2 regions of the Clavibacter quasicaliforniensis genome follow, and region 2 is predicted to be linked to the other one. Evidence: riboswitches for the same ligand, from Rfam matches in the RefSeq annotation. Region 2 holds a riboswitch; the other holds the start of a gene.
The links. A riboswitch is a leader RNA that binds a small molecule or an ion and turns the genes downstream of it on or off. The one in region 2 is predicted to bind thiamine pyrophosphate.
Positions count from the first base shown of each region.

Region 1 (7,396 bases), 750 kb from region 2:
ATGCACCGCTCCTCGGGGCTGCTCGAGGAGATCCCGGCGGGCGTGAGCCTGGCCGACGCCGAGTTCGCGGTGCTCGAGTACCTGCTGCAGCACGTGCCGAACGGCGGCAAGGCCCCCATCGCGGGCAACACCATCGGCACCGACCGCGCGTTCCTCGCGAAGTACATGCCCCGCGTCGACGCGCACCTCCACTACCGCAGCGTCGACGTCTCCTCCATCAAGGTGCTCGCCAAGGAGTGGTTCCCCCGGATCTACTTCAACTCCCCCGCGAAGAACGGCGGACACCGCGCCCTCGCCGACATCCTCGAGTCGATCCGCGAGCTGGAGTACTACCGGCGCGCGGCGTTCGTCCCGGCGCCGGGACCCGCCACTGACGACGTGCAGGCCATCTCCGCGGACGTGACGTCCGCGTGGGCTCCGCGGCTGTAGTATCCTCTTCCATGGCCGTCCGCGAGAGCGGGATCGGCCGCATGGTGGGCGTAGCTCAGTTGGCAGAGCGCTGGCTTGTGGAGCCGGAAGTCGCGGGTTCGAGCCCCGTCGTCCACCCCACCGGGAAGGGCCGGGATCCGAGAGGGTCCCGGCCCTTTCGTCGTCTCACCCTCCGTCGTCTCCCCCTCCGTCGTCTCCTCCGGCCCGCATGGCCGGGCCTCGCCGCGACCGGGCTCCGCCGCATGCGCGTGTGCGAGGCTGGATCCGTGCTGCACTGCGAACCCGACGACTTCGAGCGACTGGTCGTCGACGAGCTCGACGCGCTGCCGGACGAGATGGTCGACGGGCTCGACAACGTCGTCTTCGTCGTCGAGGACCGGCCCGAGGACGGCTCGCTCGACCTGCTCGGCCTCTACGACGGCGTCGCCATGACGGAGCGCGGGCAGTACGGGTTCGGCGAGATGCCGGACCGCATCGTCGTCTACCGCGAGCCGCACCTGCACGAGGCGGAGGACCTGGACGCGCTGCGCGACCTCGTGCACGTCACGCTCGTGCACGAGATCGCGCACTTCCACGGCATCGACGACGACCGGCTGCACGAGCTCGGCTGGGCCTGAGGCCCCGAACCTGAGGCCCCGAAGCGGCCCGGACGCACGACGACCCCGGCTGCCGCATCGCGGTCCGGGGTCGTGGGGAGGCGCTCAGGCGCCGGGCGTGCCGGGTGTCAGAGCTCGAGGGACTCGTCGTCGCCCTCGCCGAGGACGTCGTCGCTGCCGTCGGCCACGTACGTGTAGGTGACCCGCTGCTCGCCCGCGACCTCGGACACCTCGCCCGCGCGGTACTGGAAGAGCGACTCCTTGCCCTCCACTGCCGACATCGTGCTGATGGTCTCGTCGTGCTGGCCGTCGACGAGGACGCGGGTCTCGGTGGTGCCCTCGAGGGGGCCGTCGGCGAAGACGGCGAGGTAGCGGACGTCGGACGGTGCGGAATCGGTCATGGCATCAGGCTACCCGGCCGCCGTGACGGCGTCCGTGCGGACGACGACGTCGGCCAAGGCCCGCGGATCCTCCCGGTCGACGTGCGCGAGCCACTGCGCGTCCCAGCGCTCCCACTCGACGGCGAAGGACTCGCCGTCGCGCGCGATGGCGCGGGCCCGGCGCACGGCGTCGTCGGCCTCGACCCAGATGCGGCGCGTGGCGAGGCCCGCGGCGATGCGCGTCAGGGATCCGCAGCCCTCGACCACGAGCGGGCGTGCCGGGTCGAGGTCGTGCCACTCCGCGGGCGCGTCGGAGGCCCAGTCCCAGCGGCGCCACCGGGGGCGTCCGCCGTGATGCATCTCCTGCAGCACGTGGCGCTCGAGGTGCCGGGACGCCGCCTCGAGGCCGTCCCAGCCGGGGTAGACGTCGTCGAGCCGCAGGAGCTGCGCTCCCGGCGGCAGCCCCGCGTCCGGCTCGCCGTCGCGGACGAGGACGTCGGCGAGGGTCGACTTGCCGGAGCCGGACGGGCCGTCGACGAGGACCAGCGCCGGGCGACGCTCCCCCGCGTCAGGCCGCAACGGAGCCCCACGTCCCGGCGGCGACGGCGGCCGTCACCGCGCAGGCGGCCACGAGCACGGCGACGGTCACGACGAGCACCTCGCGCCGACCGACGACGCTGGGCCTGGCCCACGTGCGCGCAATGGAGCCGCCGAACCCGCGGGCCTCCATCGCGGTGGCCAGCTTGCTGCCGCGGCGGATCGAGAGAACGAGGAGCGCGAAGGCCTGCCCGGCGAACCGGCGGATGCGGCCGCGGTCGGCGACGCCCCGTGCGCGCCGGGCGAGCTCGAGCGAGCGCCAGTCGTCGAGGAGGAGGCCGACGAGCCGGACGCCCGCGAGCGCTCCGAGGACGAACCGGGACGGCAGGCGCGCGACCTGGGCCAGGCCGTCGGCGAGGTCCGTGGGATCCACGTCCGTGAAGAGCACGAGCGACGCGACGCCGATCGCCAGCACGCGCAGCGTGGTCGCCACCGCGAGCAGCACCGAGCCCTCGCTGACGACAACGAGCAGGAACTGCGCGTACACCTCGCCGGACGTGCGTCCGTAGAGCAGGATCGTGAGGCCCGCACCGGGGGCCGCGATCCAGATCGGGATCCCTCGGACGAGGAGGGCGAGCGGCCGGATCCCCGCGAACGGCAGGAGGAGCAGCTCGAGCAGCAGCGCCGCGCCCGCGGAGACCACGTCGAGGCTCAGCACGAGGACCAGGGTCAGCACGAGGGCGGCTGCGAGGCGCGCGACGGGGTTGACGGCGGCGAGGCCGGTGGCGCGAGCGGTGGGGGCGACGACGGACGGGGCGGCGCTCATCGCACGACCTCCAGGCGGGCCGCCCGGCCGGAGGCGGCGTCGAGGAGGAGGACGTCGTCCGCCAGCGCGCGGACGAGGTCGGCGTCGTGCGTGACGGCGAGGACCCCGACGCCGTCGCGGTCGACGAGGTCGGCGAGGAGCGCGACGAGCTCGGCCCAGGTGCGGGCGTCCTGCCCGAACGTCGGCTCGTCGAGGACGAGGAGGCGCGGCGCGGTCGCGAGGGCGGTCGCCACCGACAGGCGTCGCTTCTCCCCGCCGGAGAGGGTGAAGGGGTTCGCCTGCGCGAGGCAGTCGAGTCGCAGGCGCACGAGCAGCTCGTCGACGCGGCGGGCGGCGTCGGCGGGATCCATGCCCACCGCACGCGGCCCCACCTCGAGCTCGGCGCGCACGGTGCCGGCGAGGAACTGGTGCTCCGGATCCTGGAACACAGTTCCGATGCGCGCCGCGAGCTCGCGCGAGCGCCAGGCGGCGGGATCCGCGCCGAGGCCGTCGGCGAGGGCCGGCTCGGCGAGGAGCCGGCCGGACAGCGCGGGCAGCAGGCCGCCGAGCGTGAGCGCGAGCGTGCTCTTGCCGCCGCCGTTCGGGCCGGTGAGGGCGGTGACGCGGCCGGACGCGAGCGCGACGCCGATCCCGTCGGCGACCGCGGTGCCGCGCGCGCCGCCCCTGCCGATCGTGAGGCCGTCCGCGCGGAGGAGCGGCGCGGACGCGGCACGCTCCCGGCCGGGCGCGGCGGGCTCTCGTCCCGGCACCCAGACGCCCGCGGCCGCGAGGGACGCACCCTGGTCGCGGAGGACGTCGTCCGGCGTGCCGTCGGCGAGGATCCCGCCGTCCGCTCCGAGCACGACGACCCGGTCGACGAGGTCCTGCCACACGGCGACCCGGTGCTCGATGACGACGAGGGTGGCGCCGCTCCGCTCGACCACGGACTCGACGGCGCGCCGCACCTCCCCGACGCCCTCGGGGTCGAGGTTGGCGGTCGGCTCGTCGAGGAGGAGGAGCCCGGGCCGCATCGCGAGGACGCCGGCGAGGGCGAGGCGCTGCTTCTGCCCGCCGGAGAGCGCGGTGGTCGAGCGGTCGAGGGCGACGTCGAGCCCGACGGCGTCGAGCGCGGCGCGGACGCGGATCCAGATCTCGTCGCGCGGGACGCCGAGGTTCTCGCAGCCGAACGCGACGTCGTCGCCGACGCGGGAGAGGATCACCTGCGCGTCCGGATCCTGCAGCACGAGCCCCGCGCGGCCCCGGCGGGCGGCCGGATCCTGCCCGTCGACGAGGAGGCTGCCGCGGGTCTCCCCCTCGTCGTCGCCGCCGAGGACACCCGCGAGGGCGTGCATGAGCGTCGTCTTCCCCGCGCCGGACGCTCCGAGGAGCAGCACCCGCTCCCCCGGCTCGATGACCAGGTCGACGTCGCGGACCGCCCAGGCGCTCCGGCCCGCGTGCCGCCAGCCCCAGCCCTCGGCCCGGACGGACGCTCCGCCCGCCGCGTCGGCCGTCGCCTCGGGTCCGGCGAGCGGGACGTGCGAGGCGGCGACCGACGGCGTGCGACGGCCCGGCCGCCGCACGGTCAGACGCGGGCCGCGGTGTCGCGGCCCGAGGCGAAGCGCGAGAGAGCGCCGGTGCGGGCGAGCGCCCGGGCGACGAGCCACGAGAGCAGCCCGGCGATGACCGCGCCCGAGACGAGCGCGGCGACCGTGTAGATCGTGGCGAAGAGCGGGGTGGATCCCGGGTAGTAGGTGATGAGGTCGGTGATCGCCATGCCGAGCCCGGCTCCCATGCCCGCGAGCACGGCGACGTAGGCGCGCCAGTTCGCGTAGAGGAAGACGAGGAGCACGAGCTCCGCGCCGAGGCCCTGCGTGAGGCCGGAGAGGAGCGTGCCGACGCCCCACACGTTGCCGACCAGCATGGAGACGAACGCGGCGAGCAGCTCGCCGTAGAGGGCGGCGCCGGGCTTGCGGATCACGATGCCCGTGAGGACGCCCGCGAAAAGCCAGCCGCCGCCGGCCAGCGCCTGGAGGCCGGGGAGCAGCGGCTGGAAGAAGCCGCCGACCGGCACGGACGCCGTGTTCCAGATGACGAAGACGAGGCCGGAGGCGACGCCGAGGACGCTGGCCACGACGATGTCGATGACGCGCCAGCGGGCGCGCAGGCCGGAGCGGGGCGCGCGGGCGCCGGCGTCGGCGGGGACGGCGGATGCCGTGGACGAGGGTGATGCGGTCATTGGACGTGCCCTTCGGATGAGTGGAAGAGGGCACGGGTGCGAGATGGAAGCCTCCCTGCGCTGGCATGATCCAGATCAGGTTCGACGGTCGAAGACTGGGTGTCTTCCTCTCAGCCCGGCTCACCGGACTCCCGTGTTCGAGGCGATCCTAGCGCGCGGTCGACGCGCCCGGGACGCGGGCTCGGGATGCGGCCCGCCCCGGACGCACGGGAGCGCGGGCGCCCGAGGGCACCCGCGCTCCGCGGTGGTCGTGCGAGCCGACTACCTCAGCGTCTTGATGAGCTTGACGAGGACCTTGCCGGAGATCCAGATGACGGGCGTGGCCACCGCGAGCAGCGCGATGACGTTGGGCTGGAACCGTACCTCGCCGTCGGTGGCGATGTACGCGCCGATGGGCCAGGTGGCGCCGCCGCCCCCGCCGCCGCCGGCGACGTTGCCGTCGGAGTCGGGGAGGTCGCTGCCCCCGCCGAATCCGTACCAGGCGAAGGCCACGGGCACGATGGTCGAGCCGTCGATGTCGAGGGGGTCGCCGTAGACCGTCCCCACTCCGGCGTTCTTCACGTTCTCTGCGAGCTGTGCGACGAGGTTGGTCATGCGTCCCACCGTACCCCGCGGCGCCCCGAGGATGCCGGGCGATCCGCGTCCTCGCGGTAACCTCGCCCCTGGTGCGTCGCTGCGTCGCATCCGGCCTCCTGCCGTCGCGGCCCACGCTGATCCACCGCCTGCCCCGCCCCCGACGGACCCCGCGCACGCACGCCCGCGCGCCGTCGGCGGACGAGTCGACCCAACTGGAGGACCACTTGCACACCTGGCCCGGAAACCCCTACCCGCTCGGCGCGACCTTCGACGGGAGCGGCACGAACTTCGCGCTCTTCAGCGAGATCGCCGAGCGCGTGCAGCTGTGCCTCATCGAGGAGGACGGCACCGAGACCCGCGTGGACGTGACGGAGGTCGACGCGCACGTCTGGCACTGCTACCTCCCGCACGTGCAGCCGGGTCAGCGCTACGGCTACCGGGTCACCGGTCCCTACGAGCCGGAGAACGGGCACCGGTCGAACCCCGCGAAGCTGCTGCTGGATCCCTACGCCAAGGCCACGTGCGGCGAGTTCGACTGGGACCCGTCGCTGTTCGCGTACGAGTTCGGCGACCCGTCGAGCCGCAACGACGAGGACTCGGGACCGCACATGATGCTCGGCGTCGTGGTCAACCCGTTCTTCGACTGGGACGGCGACCGCCTCCCCCGCACCCCGTACAGCGAGACCGTCGTGTACGAGGCGCACGTGAAGGGGCTCACGCAGCTGAACCCCCGGATACCCGAGGAGCTGCGCGGCACGTACGCGGGCATCGCGCACCCCGCCGTCATCGACCACCTGCAGAAGCTCGGCATCACCGCCATCGAGCTCATGCCCGTGCACCAGTTCGTGCAGGACAACACGCTCCTGGAGAAGGGCCTCCGCAACTACTGGGGCTACAACACGATCGGCTTCTTCGCGCCGCACAACGCCTACTCGTCCACTGGCGAGCTCGGCCAGCAGGTGCAGGAGTTCAAGTCCATGGTGCGCGCGCTCCACGCCGCCGGCATCGAGGTCATCCTCGACGTGGTCTACAACCACACGGCGGAGGGCAACCACCTCGGGCCGACGCTCTCCTTCAAGGGCATCGACAACCAGGCCTACTACCGACTCATGGAGGACGACCCCACCTACTACATGGACTACACGGGCACGGGGAACTCGCTCAACGTGCGCCACCCGCACGCGCTGCAGCTGATCATGGACTCGCTGCGCTACTGGGTCACCGAGATGCACGTCGACGGGTTCCGCTTCGACCTGGCCTCGGCGCTCGCGCGCGAGTTCTACGACGTCGACAAGCTCGCCACCTTCTTCGAGCTCGTGCAGCAGGATCCGGTGGTGTCGCAGGTCAAGCTCATCGCCGAGCCCTGGGACGTGGGCCCCGGCGGCTACCAGGTGGGCAACTTCCCGCCGCAGTGGACCGAGTGGAACGGCAAGTACCGCGACACCGTCCGCGACTTCTGGCGCGGCGAGGCCTCCTCGCTCGGCGAGTTCGCGGCGCGCATCACGGGATCCGCCGACCTCTACGAGCACTCGGGGCGCCGGCCGGTGGCGTCGATCAACTTCATCACCGCGCACGACGGCTTCACGATCGCCGACCTCGTCTCCTACAACGAGAAGCACAACGAGGCCAACGGCGAGGACAACAATGACGGCGAGAGCCACAACCGCTCCTGGAACATGGGCGTGGAGGGGCCGACCGACGACCCGACCATCGCCACCCTGCGGGGGCGCCAGCAGCGGAACATGCTCGCGACCATGATCCTGTCGCAGGGCGTGCCGATGATCCTGCACGGCGACGAGCTCGGCCGCACGCAGCAGGGCAACAACAACACGTACGC
Region 1 is NZ_CP139624.1:1,571,820-1,579,215, reverse strand. It holds gene orn (oligoribonuclease) at 1-429, shown strand, start outside; tRNA gene NL142_RS07595 (tRNA-His) at 474-549, shown strand; gene NL142_RS07590 (metallopeptidase family protein) at 696-1,046, shown strand; gene NL142_RS07585 (hypothetical protein) at 1,154-1,426, opposite strand; gene NL142_RS07580 (nucleoside/nucleotide kinase family protein) at 1,436-1,984, opposite strand; gene NL142_RS07575 (energy-coupling factor transporter transmembrane component T family protein) at 1,974-2,768, opposite strand; gene NL142_RS07570 (ABC transporter ATP-binding protein) at 2,765-4,327, opposite strand; gene NL142_RS07565 (ECF transporter S component) at 4,330-4,983, opposite strand; TPP riboswitch at 5,019-5,119, opposite strand; gene NL142_RS07560 (hypothetical protein) at 5,245-5,577, opposite strand; gene glgX (glycogen debranching protein GlgX) at 5,784-7,396, shown strand, end outside.
Region 1: linked by a shared signal. The riboswitch ahead of NL142_RS07565 (ECF transporter S component) and the one ahead of thiM (hydroxyethylthiazole kinase) in region 2 are both predicted to bind thiamine pyrophosphate.

Region 2 (7,396 bases):
CGCCACGTTCTCGGCGCACGGCGACCACCTCTTCTACGTCACGGTCGACGACGCCTGGCGCCCGGACACCGTGTGGCGCCACCGCGTCGGCACCCCCGCGTCGCAGGACGTGAAGGTCTTCACCGAGCCCGACGAGAGCTACTTCGTCGGCTTCGGCATGACGCGCAGCCGCCAGTACCTCACCATCTACGTCGGCTCGAAGATCACCACGGAGGTGCTGCTGCTCGACGCCGGGGATCCCACGGGCACGTTCCGCTCGGTGTGGCCGCGCCGCCACGGGGTCGAGTACGACGTCGACCACGCGGTCATCGACGGATCCGACCGGCTCCTCATCCTGCACAACGACGGCGCCACCAACTTCGAGCTGATCGACGTACCCGCCGACGACCCGACCTCCACGACCGACCGCCAGGTCGTCATCCCCCACGACGACGAGGTGCGCCTCGAGGACGCCAGCGCGTTCGCCGACCACCTCGTGATCTCCTACCGCCGCGAGGGCCTCACCCGCGTCGGCGTGATCCCCTTCGACCGCGTGCTCGACGGCGAGCAGCTGCACGAGATCGCGTTCGACGAGCCGATCTACACGGTCGGCACCGCGGGCAACCCCGAGTTCGCGCAGCCCACCGTCCGCCTCGGCTACACGAGCCTCGCGACCCCGGCCACCACCTACGACTACGTGCTCGCGACCCGGGAGCTGCGCCTGCTCAAGCAGCAGCCGGTGCGCGGCGGCTACGACCCCGACGACTACGTGCAGACCCGCGAGTGGGCGACCGCGGAGGACGGCACGGAGATCCCGCTGTCCGTGATCTACAAGCGCGGCCTCGTGCACCCCGGCACGCCCGCGCCGCTCCTGCTCTACGGCTACGGCTCCTACGAGGCGAGCATCGACCCGTCGTTCTCCATCGCCCGGCTGTCGCTGCTCGACCGGGGCATGGCCTTCGTCATCGCGCACGTGCGCGGCGGCGGCGAGATGGGTCGGCGCTGGTACGACGAGGGCAAGACGCTCACCAAGAAGAACACGTTCACCGACTTCGTCGCGGCCGCCGACCACCTCATCGCGCGCGGGTGGACGAGCCCCGAGAAGCTCGTGGCCGAGGGCCGCAGCGCGGGCGGACTCCTGATGGGCGCGGTCGCGAACATCGCGCCGGATCGGTTCGCCGGGATCCTCGCGGGCGTGCCGTTCGTGGACGCGCTCACGAGCATCCTCGACCCGTCGCTGCCGCTCACCGTGATCGAGTGGGACGAGTGGGGCGACCCGCTGCACGACCCCGAGGTGTACGCGTACATGAAGTCGTACACGCCGTACGAGAACGTGCGCGAGGGCGTGCAGTACCCGCGGATCCTCGCGGTCACGAGCCTCAACGACACGCGCGTGCTCTACGTCGAGCCCGCGAAGTGGACGGCCCGCCTCCGCGAGGTCGGCGCGCCCGTGCTGCTGCGCACCGAGATGCAGGCCGGCCACGGCGGCAAGTCGGGCCGCTACGACGCGTGGCGCGAGCGCGCCAACGACTACGCGTGGGTGCTCGACGTGGCGGGGCTGGCCTGAGGCGCGCCTCCGCCGGGCCGGCATCGCGGTCCTCGGCCGTGATCTCCGCCCTGCTGATCGGCGCGGGCATGGCGGCGGCGGCGACGGCGGGGCTCGGCTACCTCCATCGCTTCTCGATGTTCGACGCCCTCTACGGGGAGATCGACACGTCGCTGTACCTGCGGATCACGGGGATGACGTCGTTCGAGAAGGCGGCGATCGTGCTGGGTCTCGCCGCCGTGCTGATCGGCCTGATCCTCGCGGTCGCGCGGTTCGTCGCCAGCCGACTCCAGCGAGCACGTGAGGTCGGGGCCGGGGGCGACCGCCCGGCTTAGGCACGCTCCCGCGCGCTCCCCCTAGGGTGGATCCCTGACACGGGGTGCCCACGAGGGCTGAGATGAGACCCGTCGCACCTGATCCGGTTCGCACCGGCGGAGGGATGTCATCATGAGCGCTGCGCGCCCATCGGCCCACGAGATCACGGGGACGGGGACCGCATCGGCGGATCTCCTCCTCCTGCTGCGGGAGCGCCAACCGCTCGTGCAGTGCATCACCAACGCGGTCGTCACCGGCTTCACCGCGAACGTCCTCCTCGCGCTGGGCGCCGCGCCCGCGATGACGGACGTGCCGACCGAGGCGGGGCCGTTCGCGCGGATCGCGTCGGGCCTGCTCGTCAACCTCGGCACGCCGCACGCGGAGCAGCGGGAGGCCGCGGTCGAGGCCGCGCACGCGGCGCGCGAGGCGGGGACGCCGTGGGTGCTGGATCCCGTCGCGGTCGGCGCCCTGCCCGTGCGGACGCGGCTCACGCACGAGCTCGTGGCGCTGTCGCCGACGGTCGTGCGCGGCAACGCGTCCGAGATCATCGCGCTCGCGACCGGCGGCGCGGGCGGCCGCGGGGTCGACGCCACCGACGAGGTCGAGGCCGCGCTCGACGCCGCCACGCTGCTGGCGCGCACCTTCGGCACGGTGGTCGCGATCTCGGGGCCGGTCGACCACATCACGGACGGCCACCGGGTCGTCCGGGTGCACACCGGCGACGCGCTGCTCACGAAGGTCACGGGTGGCGGCTGCGCGCTCGGGGCCGTGATGGCGGCGTTCGCGTCGCTGGATCCGGATCCGCTGCGGGCCGCCGTCGCCGCGACGAGCGTGTACACGGTCGCGGCGGAGATCGCCGCGGAGGGGGCGCGCGGGCCGGGATCCTTCGCGGTCGGGCTGCTCGACGCGCTCGACGCCGTCACGCCCGAGCTCGTCGCCCAGCGCGAGCGCCTCTCGTGAGCGGGCTCGACCTCTCCGTCTACCTCGTCACCGATCCCGCGCTGTGCGGCGCGCGCGGCGTGCCCGCGGTCGTCGCCGCGGCGGTGGCGGGCGGGGCGACGACGGTGCAGATCCGCGACAAGCGCGCGAGCGCGGCCGAGCTGCTGGCGACGGTGGTCGCGGCCGCGGAGGCCATCGACGCCCATGCGGCCGCGCATCCATCCGCACGGCGTCCGCTGCTGCTCGTCGACGACCGCGTCGACGTGGTGCTCGCCGCGCTCGCCCGCGGTGCGCGCGTGGACGGCGTGCACGTGGGCCAGTCGGACGTGCCGGCCGACCTCGTGCGCCGGATGCTCGACGCCGCGAGCCCGGATCGCCGCCTCGTCGTGGGCCTCACCGCGAACACGCCCGCCCACGTCGAGGCGGTGCGTACGATGCCGGCCGGCACGGTCGACTACCTCGGCGTCGGCGTGATCCGCCCCACGAGCACCAAGCCCGACCACCCGACGCCGCTCGGGCACGACGGGTTCGGGATCATCGCGGGGCTCTCCCCCGTCCCGTGCGTCGCGATCGGCGGGGTCGACGTGCGCGACGTCGAGGCGATCGCGGCGGCGGGCGGCGCGGGGACGGCCGTCGTGTCGGCGATCTGCGCGGCGGAGGACCCGTGCGCCGCGGCGCGCGAGCTGGCGGAGGCGTGGGCGCGGGTGCGCGCCGGCGTGACCGCGGCCGGGCCCGCGGAGGCGACGGGACCCGACGCGCCCGGCGCGGATCCTGCCGACACGGCGAGCGCCGCGCCACCCGCAGCAGCCGACCCCACCCGCGTCCCCCGCGTCCTCAGCATCGCCGGCACGGATCCCACGGGCGGCGCCGGCATCCAGGCCGACCTCAAGTCCATCGCGGCGAACGGCGGCTACGGCATGGCCGTCGTCACGGCGCTCGTCGCGCAGAACACGACGGGCGTGCGGGAGATCCACGTGCCGCCCGTCGCGTTCCTGCGCGCGCAGCTCGACGCGGTGTCCGACGACGTCGTGATCGACGCCGTGAAGGTCGGCATGCTCGGATCCGCCGCCGTGGTCGACGAGGTCGCCGACTGGCTGCGCGCGGTGCGCCCGCCGGTCGTGGTGCTGGATCCGGTGATGGTCGCCCAGTCCGGCGACGCCCTCCTCGACGCCGACGCGACCGAGGCGCTCCGGCGCCTGCTGCCGCTCGCCGACGTCGTCACGCCGAACCTGCCCGAGCTCGCCGTGCTCCTCGGCGAGCGCGAGGCCGACGGCTGGGACGAGGCTCTCGCGCAGGGCCGGGCCCTCGCGGCGCGGCACGGCGTCCGCGTGGTCGTCAAGGGCGGGCACCTGCGCGTCGACGACTGCCCGGACGCGCTCGTCACCCCGGGTGCGGGCGGCGCGGATCCGTCGGTGACCGTCGTCGACGGCCCGCGCATCGCGACGACCAGCACGCACGGCACCGGCTGCTCCCTCTCCAGCGCGCTCGCGACCCTGCACCCGCGGCGCGGCGACTGGCTGAACGCGCTGACGGAGGCGAAGGCCTGGCTCACCGGATCGCTCGCGCACGCCGAGGACCTCGAGGTCGGATCCGGTGCCGGCCCGCTCGACCACCTGCGCGCGCTGTGGGACGCGGCCGGCACCCACGCCGGGCCGATCTCCGCGGAGATGTGGGCCGGATCCGCCGACCTCCGCCGCGAGATCGACGACCTCCCCTTCGTCCGCCGCCTCGGCGACGGCACCCTGCCCGAGGCGTGGTTCTCGCATTACCTCGCGCAGGACGCGATCTACCTGCGGGCGTACTCGCGGGTGCTCGCCCGGGCGAGCCAGCTCGCGCCGACGCCCGACGCGCAGGTCGTGTGGGCGCGCGGCGCCGCCGACGCGATCGCCGCCGAGTCGGCGCTGCACGAGGAGTGGCTGTCCCGGCATCCCGCGCCCGCGGTCGCCGCACCGGTGACGCGCGCCTACGTCGACCACCTGCTCGCGCACGCCGCGACGAGCGACTACTCGGTGCTCGTCGCGGCTCTGCTCCCCTGCTTCACGATCTACGCGGACGTGGGCACCAGGCTCCGGACGGCGGGATCCGCGGCGGCCTCCGCGGGCGAGGCCCATCCGTACGCGGCGTGGCTGGCGACGTACGCGGATCCGGGTTTCGCGGCGGCCACGCGGCGCGCCTGCGAGCTGGTGGACGAGGCGGCGGTGATCGCGGGTCCGACCCGGCGGGCCGCGATGCTCGAGGCGTCCCGCCTGTCGTCGGCGTACGAGCGCGACTTCTTCCGCGCCCCGGAGGCGCTCGGCTGAGGCGCTCGGCTGAGGCGCTCGGCTGAACCGGGGCGGCGGACGCGTGACGCGGATCCCGCACGCGCCTGGGGACGCCCCGGCCCCCTCCCAGCGGCACCCGCGGGAGGATGCCCGTGCCCCGACGCGACCACCGCGCCGGGGCTCCCCGTTCCACGACCCGGGCACCCTCGTGCCCGACAGAGAGGACACCGCATGCGCGTCCAGGCTGAGACCCCCGCCGTCACGATGCCCGACCACCAGTTCACGGGCGAGGTCCGCCTCCGCTGGCTCTCCACCCCGCAGACCCCCGAGCAGCGCGCGGTCGTCGCGGCCGTCACCTTCGCGGCCGGCGCCCGCACCGTGTGGCACTCCCACGTCCTCGGCCAGACGCTGCACGTGACCTCGGGCATCGCCCGGGTGGGCACGCGCGGTGGCGAGGTCGTCGAGGTCGGGCCCGGCGGATCCGTGTACATCGAGGCCGGCGAGGAGCACTGGCACGGTGCCACGGCCCACGCGCCGATGGAGCACATCGCGGTGCTGGAGGACGGCGACGACCCCGTCGACGCCACCACCTGGGGCGCGCACGTGACCGACGGGGAGTTCCTGCGCCCGGCCGCCCCCGCGTCCGTCGCGGCGCCGACCGCCACCCCGGCGGCCGCGCTCCCGGTGCCGCTCGGCGCACCGGTGCTCGTGCACGCGCTCCGCTACACCGCGATGTACGGCGAGAAGCCGTTCGACGAGGCCCTGCTGGTGTACCTCGACAACGGCTCCTACAAGATCCTGTCGCCCGGCGAGGAGCACTACGGCAGCTACGTGTCGGCGTCGGAGACGGGCGTCGCTCCGCGCCACGTGGCGTTCCTGTCGTGGCCGTCGGACGACTGGCACCGCAACGTCGCGAGCCACACGCTCACGTTCTCGGAGGACACGGGCGCGTTCATCCAGTCGCTCGTGCTGCCGGGCGACGCGGTGCCGCGCGCGCAGCACGGCTTCGCGGAGGTGGTCGCGGATCCCGAGCAGGTCGACATGACGGCGTCGTGGGACGCGCTGCGGGTCACGCACGCGGCGGCGTTCGAGCGCCTGGCGGAGCGGGTCCGCCAGCTCTGACGCCGCGGGGCGGGCTGCGGCCCGCCCCGGCGCTACGCTCGACCCACCGCGAGCGCCTCCCCTCTCCCCGCGAGGCGCGCGACCGCCAGAGCGCCCTCCCGGAAGCCAGGACCATGACCACGACCACCCCGCCGCGCACGCGCGCCCAGCGCCTCGACGGACTCCCCTGGACCCGCGCCCACTCCCGCATCCTCGGCGGCAGCGGCGTCGGCTGGGCGCTCGACGCGATGGACGTCGGGCTCATCTCGTTCGTGATCGCGCAGCTGGCCGTCGTGTGGAAGGCGGACGCCGGGCAGCTCGGGTTCGTCGCATCCGCCGGGTTCCTCGGCATGGCCATCGGCGCGAGCGTCGGCGGCCTGGTCGCCGACCGGATCGGCCGCCGCCAGGTGTTCGCGCTCACGCTGCTCGTCTACGGGGTGGCCACGGGCGTCTCGGCGCTCGCGATGTCGGTGGGCGCGCTCATCGCGCTGCGCTTCGTCGTGGGGCTCGGGCTCGGCGCCGAGCTGCCGGTCGCGTCGACGCTGGTCAGCGAGTTCTCGCCCGCCCGGATCCGGGGCCGCGTCATCGTGGTCCTCGAGTCCTCGTGGGCCGTCGGCTGGACCGCCGCGGCGCTCATCGGCTACCTCGTGATCCCTTCGAGCGACGACGGCTGGCGGTGGGCGCTCGCGCTCGGCGCGGTGCCCGCGGTGTGGGCGATCGTCGTGCGGCTGCGCCTGCCGGAGTCGGTGCGGTTCCTCGAGGCGAAGGGGCGGCACCGCGAGGCCGAGCGCGTGGTGCGCGACCTCGAACGGGCGGCGGGGGCGGATCCCTCGACGGACGGCGCCGTGGGCTCGACGGCCGAGGCCCGCGTCGTGGATGCCGCGGCCGGCAGCGAGACCGACGCGCCCGCCGCCGACGCCGCGCCTCGCGAGCGCCTCTTCGGCGCGCGCCTCCGCCGCCGCACGCTCTCCCTCTGGATCGTGTGGTTCTGCGTCAACTTCGCCTACTACGGCGCCTTCATCTGGCTGCCGACGCTGCTCGTCGCGCAGGGCTTCTCGCTCGTGCGCTCGTTCGAGTACACGCTGCTCATCACGCTCGCGCAGCTGCCCGGGTACGCGGTGTCGGCCTGGCTGGTCGAGCGCTGGGGGCGACGCGTGACGCTCGCGGTCTTCCTCGCGGGATCCGCGGTGTCGGCCGGTCTCTTCGGGACGGCCGACTCCGTCACGACGATCCTCGTGTTCGGCGCCCTCATGTC
Region 2 is NZ_CP139624.1:2,320,077-2,327,472, forward strand. It holds gene NL142_RS11070 (S9 family peptidase) at 1-1,546, shown strand, start outside; gene NL142_RS11075 (hypothetical protein) at 1,585-1,860, shown strand; TPP riboswitch at 1,891-1,982, shown strand; gene thiM (hydroxyethylthiazole kinase) at 1,973-2,800, shown strand; gene NL142_RS11085 (bifunctional hydroxymethylpyrimidine kinase/phosphomethylpyrimidine kinase) at 2,797-5,079, shown strand; gene NL142_RS11090 (cupin domain-containing protein) at 5,272-6,162, shown strand; gene NL142_RS11095 (MFS transporter) at 6,276-7,396, shown strand, end outside.